Regions from separate parts of the Kitasatospora sp. NPDC058162 genome, predicted to be linked through region 2. Evidence: riboswitches for the same ligand, from Rfam matches in the RefSeq annotation. Region 2 holds a riboswitch; the other holds the start of a gene.
The links. A riboswitch is a leader RNA that binds a small molecule or an ion and turns the genes downstream of it on or off. The one in region 2 is predicted to bind glycine.
Positions count from the first base shown of each region.

Region 1: linked by a shared signal. The riboswitch ahead of gcvT (glycine cleavage system aminomethyltransferase GcvT) and the one ahead of gcvP (aminomethyl-transferring glycine dehydrogenase) in region 2 are both predicted to bind glycine.

Region 1 covers NZ_JBHVUS010000009.1:126,526-129,923, forward strand. The annotation lists gene gcvH (glycine cleavage system protein GcvH) at 1-311, opposite strand, end outside; gene gcvT (glycine cleavage system aminomethyltransferase GcvT) at 435-1,556, opposite strand; glycine riboswitch at 1,803-1,907, opposite strand; gene ACFVXG_RS19740 (enhanced serine sensitivity protein SseB C-terminal domain-containing protein) at 2,094-2,891, shown strand; gene ACFVXG_RS19745 (enhanced serine sensitivity protein SseB C-terminal domain-containing protein) at 3,007-3,398, shown strand, end outside.
Region 2 covers NZ_JBHVUS010000046.1:13,604-17,001, reverse strand. The annotation lists gene gcvP (aminomethyl-transferring glycine dehydrogenase) at 1-1,637, opposite strand, end outside; glycine riboswitch at 1,873-1,976, opposite strand; gene ACFVXG_RS41480 (PRC and DUF2382 domain-containing protein) at 2,201-3,304, shown strand.

The DNA.
Region 1 (3,398 bases), on a different contig from region 2:
ACCTTGAACAGCCAGCCGCCCTCGAACGGGGCGCTGTTGACCAGGCTGTTGTCGTCCAGGACGTCCTGGTTGACCTCGGTGACCTCGCCGGTCACCGGGGAGTACAGGTCGCTGACCGACTTGGTCGACTCCAGCTCGCCACAGGTCTCGCCGGCGGTCACCGTGTCGCCGACCTCGGGGAGCTGCACGTAGACGATGTCACCGAGCGCGTCGGCGGCGTGCTTGGTGATGCCGACCGTCGAGACACCGGCCTCGGCGGCGGTCAGCCACTCGTGCTCCTTGGTGTACTGCAGGTGCTGGGGGTTGCTCATGGCGTCATTCTCCAGGATGGGAAGCGGGTACGACGCAGCGGGCCGCCGCACGGACGGCTCCGACGTGCGCGGACGGGAAAACGAGGGGGCGTTACGGCCTCGGACGAGGGGGCCGCTACGGCCTCAGCGGGCGCGCTTGTAGAACGGCAGCGCGACGACCTGGACCGGCTCGTGCTTGCCGCGGACGTCCACCGCGACGGTGGAGCCGGGGGTGGCGTGGGCGGCGTCGACGTAGGCCATCGCGATCGGCTTGCCCAGCGTCGGGGACGGCGCGCCCGAGGTGATCCGGCCGATCGGGGCGCCCTCGGTGGAGACCACCGTGTACTCGGCGCGCGGCACCCGCTTGCCCTCGGACACCAGGCCGACCAGCACCTTCGGCGGGTTGGACTCGGCCGCGGCGGCGGCCTGCTCCAGCGCCTTGCGGCCGATGAACGCGCCCTCGTTGGTGGTCTTGTCGAAGCGCACGACCCGGCCCAGACCGGCGTCGAACGGGGTCAGGTCGGTGGACAGCTCGTGCCCGTACAGCGGCATGCCCGCCTCCAGGCGCAGCGTGTCACGGCAGGACAGGCCGCACGGGACCAGGCCGCGGCCCTCGCCGGCGGCGGTCAGCGCCTGCCAGACCGGCTCGGCGTCGGCCGGGGCGCAGAAGATCTCGAAGCCGTCCTCGCCGGTGTAGCCGGTGCGGGCCAGCAGGACGGACCTGCCGGCGACGGTGGCCGGGAGGATCGCGTAGTACTTGAGGCCGGGCAGGTCGGCGTCGGTGGTCCCGGCCAGGATGCCGGTGGCCTCCGGGCCCTGGACGGCGATCAGCGCGTAGGTGTCGCGGTCGTCGGTGACGACGGCGTCGAAGCCCTTGGCCCGGGCGATCAGCTCGTCCAGGACCAGCTGGGCGTTGGAGGCGTTGGCGACGACCAGGAAGGCGTCCTCGCGCAGCCGGTAGACGATCAGGTCGTCCAGGATGCCGCCGTCCTCGGCGCAGATCATGGTGTAGCGGGCGCGCAGCTTGCCGAGCGCGGAGACGAAGCCGACCAGCGCGTGGTCCAGCATCTTGCCGGCCTGCGGGCCGGTGACGGTGATCTCGCCCATGTGCGAGAGGTCGAACAGGCCGGCCTTGGTGCGGACGGCGAGGTGCTCCTCGCGCTCGCTGCCGTAGCGCAGCGGCATGTCCCAGCCGGCGAAGTCGGTCATGGTCGCGCCGAGGGCGCGGTGCAGCGCGTCGAGCGCGGTCAGGCGGAGGGACGACATGGCCAGGAACTCCTCGGTCGGGGCACTCAGGGGTGCGCGCGCCGGACCGGACCCGCTCGGGGACCGACCCCGCGCGCGGGCATGCGGCGGCGTGGGTCTCCCCATCTGTCGTCGAACCTGAGAGCTTCACCGCCCACCTGCCCGCAGCCGGCACCAGCGTCGGCTGGTTCCAGCATCGGGGACAGGACGGCGGCTTGCACCGTGGGTGGGCGCGCGACCGGGTCGTGCGCCGCTTTCCAGATGTGCCTAACCCGCGCGGTAGGGGGGCCTGAGAGATTCCGGGGAGGACTTGCTCCTTCGGCGCCGGCTGTGCCTCCTGAGGGGCACTCCGGGCTCTCCCGCGCGGGTTCGAGCGGCCGGTGTGGAGTTGTGGGGGCCCGCGGCGCATGCCGTCGGACGCGCACATCATGGCACGTCCGCGCGGAGGAGGGGAGAGGGGACCCGGTCACACCACGACCGGGCGAACACGAGCCCTAAACTCTCCCCGTCGGCGCAGCAGTGGGCGGCCGACCCGGCAGGAGGCCGGATCGGCGGCGCATGGAGTACCCGGTGGAGCAGCAGCAGGGGTGGGACGGGCCGCAGGCGGTGCCGTCGGGCGGCGCGTGGCCGGCGAACGAGCTGGAGCAGGTGCTGACGGCCGCGCTGGGCGACCCGGGGGCGACCCCGCGGGTGATCGAGGTGCTGGCCCGCAGCCAGGTGTGGATCCCGCTGCCCGCAGGGGGCGACCCGGCCGGGCAGTCGCTGGACCTGCCGACCGTGGAGCTGGCCGGGGCCCCGTACGTGCCGGTGTTCTCCTCGCAGGAGGTGTTCCTCCAGCAGGCGCCGGGGATGGCCTTCGCGGTCGCGCCGGCCTGGGAGTTCGCCCGCGGGCTGCCGCTGGGCGTGGGCATCGCGGTCAACCCCGAGGCGGCGGTGGGCATCCCGGTGCCGCCGCAGGGCGTGGCGGAGCTGCGCCGGGGCCCGCGCGAGGACCGCTGGGAGCAGCAGCCGGAGGCGCCGACGGGCGGCCGGGTGGCCCTGCGCGAGCCGGTGCCGGGCGAGGACCCGGAGCACTTCCTGGCCGCCTGCCGGGCGGAACTGTCGGCCCTGCCGGGGGTGTTGACCGCGCGCCGGGCGCTGGCCAGCATCGAGGGCGAGCCGACCGTGATGTTCGTGGGCGTGCAGCTGGACCCGGCGGCCCCGGCCGACCCGGGCGCGGTGAACGAGGCGCTCGGCCGGGCGCTGGGAACCGCGCCGCTGCCGGGCGGCGTCCACCTCGTGCTGCTCGACCTCGCCGACGACCCGGTGGTCGAGTGGCTGTTGACCCGGGTCATGCCCTTCTACTCGCGGGTGTGAGCGGGGATCCTTCACAGGCACGTCGCCGTGGCGGTGGCCGGTGCCGCGCCATAGGGTGCGTGCAGGCGGCTGACGGGCCGGCGGGTTCAGGAAAGAGGCGCGGCGAGGTGGGCGCATGAGTGCGGGAACAGGAGCGGGCGGGTTGGAGCAGGCCCTGCGCGAGGTCGCGCCGGAGCGCTTCGACGCGTACGAGCGGCTGCTGCACGCGCTGGCCGACGGCCAGGTCTGGATGCTGCTCTGGCACGGCACGCCGGGCAGCCCGGAGGCCCAGTACGGGAACATGGAGATCAGCGGCCACGGCTACGCGCCGGCCGTCACCTCGCCCGAGCAGCTGACCGCCTCCGGCTGGGCCCGGGCCCACGAGGTCATCTCGGGGCGGGAGATCGCCGCTTCGCTGTACCGCACCCGCTGGGGCCTGTGGCTGAACCCGCACGCCCCGGGCGGCGGGGTCGGGGTGCCGTGGGCGGACCTGCGGCGGGTCGCCGCGGGCCTGGACCGGCTGCCGGC
Region 2 (3,398 bases):
TCGACCGGCGCGAAGGGGTGCAGCTGGCCGAACTCGGGCCAGGTCACCGCCTCCATCTCGGTGGTGGCGTTGAGCTTCATGGTGCAGGAGCCCAGCGGGATCATGCCGCGGTCCAGCGCGTAGTCCCGGTCCGACAGGCGGCGCAGGTAGCGCAGCATGGCGGTCTCCGAGCGGTGGCTGTGGAAGACCGGGTGGGTCAGGTACTCGTCCTCGCGCAGCAGCGCGGCGGGCAGCGCGTCGGCGGCCTCGGCGACCTCGACCGCGGGGACGCCGAACGCGGCCCAGACGCCGGCCAGGTGCTCGCGGGTGGTGGTCTCGTCGGCGGAGACCGAGATCCGGTCCTCGCCGTCCTGGAACACGTTGATGCCGTTGGCACGGGCGGCGGCGGCGATCTCGGCGGCGCGGCCCGGGACGACGGCGGTGACGGTGTCGAAGAACTCGCCGTGCAGCAGCTCGACGCCGCCGGCCCGCAGGCCCGCGGCGAGGGCGGCGGCGTAGCGGTGGGTGCGGCGGGCGATGTCGGCCAGGCCGTCCGGGCCGTGGTAGACGGCGTACATCGAGGCCATCACGGCGAGCAGCACCTGGGCGGTGCAGATGTTGCTGGTGGCCTTCTCGCGGCGGATGTGCTGCTCGCGGGTCTGCAGGGCCAGGCGGTAGGCGCGGTTGCCGTCGGCGTCGACGGAGACGCCGACCAGGCGGCCGGGCAGCGAGCGGGCGTACTCGGCGCGCACCGAGAGGTAGCCGGCGTGCGGGCCGCCGAAGCCCATCGGGACGCCGAAGCGCTGCGAGGTGCCACAGGCGATGTCGGCGCCCAGCGAGCCGGGGGACTTGAGCAGGGTCAGCGCCAGCAGGTCGGCGGCGACGGCGACGATCGCGCCCAGGCCGTGCGCCTGCTCGATCACCGGGGTGAGGTCGCGGACCACGCCGGTGGCGCCCGGGTACTGGAGCAGCACGCCGAAGACGCCGCGCTCGGCGATCTCGGCGGGGATGCCCTCGGACAGGTCGGCGACGACGACCTCGACACCGGTCGGCACCGCGCGGGTGTTGATCACCGCGATGGTCTGCGGCAGGGTCTCGGCGTCGACCAGGAAGACACCGCCCTTGACCTTGGTGACGCGGCGGGCCAGCGCCATCGCCTCGGCGGCCGCGGTGCCCTCGTCGAGCAGCGAGGAGCCGGAGGTGGGCAGGCCGGTCAGGTCGGAGACCAGGGTCTGGAAGTTGAGCAGCGCCTCCAGGCGGCCCTGCGAGATCTCCGGCTGGTACGGGGTGTAGGCGGTGTACCAGGCCGGGTTCTCCATGACGTTGCGCAGGATCACCGGCGGGGTGAAGGTGCCGTAGTAGCCCAGGCCGATCATCGGCTGGAGCACCTGGTTGCGGCCGGCCAGCTCGCGCAGCTCGGCGAGGACCTGGGCCTCGCTGCGGCCGCCGGGCAGGTCCAGGGCGGTGATGGAACGGATCGCCTCGGGAACGGCGGTGGCGGCGAGCTCGTCCAGCGAGCCGTAGCCGACGGAGGCCAGCATCTTCTCCTGCGCGGCGGCGTCGGGGCCGATGTGGCGGTTCTCGAAGGGGCTGGCCAGCTCAAGCTCGGTGAGGGTCGAGGCGCTGGTGGGGCGTCCCGCGTTCGGCTGGGCGTTCATGGTGGTCGAGGCCTCCTGGTCACGGACCGGCGGGGGTGCGCACGCCGGTCGGCCGCGCCGCTGCGGACAGCGGACGGTCTGGGCGGGCGGACCCGAAAGGCCTCCCCCTCTGTCATCGGGACCTGAGAGCTTCGCCCGCACGTCGCGCTGTGGCGCTTCGTCGGCTTGCACCGTCGGTGAGGGTGGTGATCGCCGGCTCCCGCGCCGGCGGTCCTGCCCTGCTTTCCAGAGTGACCTATCCCGCACGGTACGGATGCCTGAGAGATTCCGGGGAGGAGTTGCTCCTTCGGCGCCCCGACCAGCGGTTTTCGCTGTCGGGGACTCTCCCGAGCGGGCTCGGCGGTCGCGGCCCAGGGTACCAGCGGGAGGCCTTCCGATCACGGGTGCGTCGGGTCACTCCGGGGTCTACGCGCGTCCCCCGGACGGCCCAGTGCCGAGCCCGTCCGGCGCACCCCGGTCGCGCCCGTCCGATTCATGGCTTTTGGTGTGAAGTGGCGGACGGGACGGGTGCTCCGGCCGCCTCACCTGCGGGAGTTCCGCAGGCGCAGCGCTTGGAGGAAAGAGTGCAGACCGACATCGACCCCCGGGACCTCATCGGCCACAAGGCGGTCGACCGCAACGGAGACAAGATCGGCACGGTGGACGAGGTGTACCTGGACGACGCCACCGGGCATCCGGAGTGGGCGGCCGTCCGGACCGGCATCTTCGGCCGGGACGCCTTCGTCCCGCTCACCACGAGCGAGTTCTCCGGCGACGAGCTCCGGGTGCCCTACGACAAGTCGCTGGTCAAGGACTCGCCGGACTTCGGCGTGGGCCAACACCTGTCGCCCGCCCAGGAGCTCCAGCTCTACCGCTACTACGGCCTCGACACCCCCGTGGACGGCCGTCCGGCCGCCGGGGAGCCCGCCCTGGACGGCCGGCCCGACCTCGACTTCGGCACCACCGCGGGCGCCGGGACCGTCAAGCCGATCGCCTTCCACTCCCCCGACCCCGGCCCCACGACGACCGCCATGACCACCACGACCGCCACCCACACCAGCACCGACACCGCCACGGAGGCCCACGTGCGGACCCTCAGCACCCCCGCACCGGTCGCCAACGGCACCGCGACCGCACCGCTCGCCGCCCCCGCGGTCGAGCCGAAGCCGCAGCCCGCCGCGACCACCCCGGCCCCGAACGGCACCGCCGCCTCCTCGGCCCCCAGCGGCCCGGTCGAGATCACCTGCCGCGAGGAGCGGCTGGAGATCACCACCGAGTGGCACGTCCTGGGCACCGCGAAGCTGCGCAAGTACGTGACCAGCGAGCAGGTCGAGCGCCGCGTCCCGGTGGTCCGTGAGCGGGTCCGGGTGGAGCGGATGCCGGTCAGCGAGGCCGAGCTGGCCTCGCTGACCGAGAAGGAGATCGACGAGGCGGTCGAGGAGGTCACCCTCCGCGAGGAGCGGCCGGTGGTCCGCAAGTACCTCGCCCCGATCGAGCGGGTCCGCCTGGTGGTCGAGCGCTACACGGAGGAGGAGGTGGTCCGGGACGAGCTCCGCCGCGAGCACGTCGAGGTCGACGACGTCACGGCCGCCGCCGAGACCCCGCCCGGCTCCCCGGTCGAGGCGGGCACCCCGCTCAACCAGGTCGCCGACGGCTCCCGCTCCGCCGCCCTGCGCCCGCTGGTCTGACCGCCCCACCCCACCCCGCCCGCCCCGAAGCGAGGGCCCCGGACACGACGTCCGGGGCCCTCGCCGTGCGCCGTAGTTCCCCACTTTGCCAAAC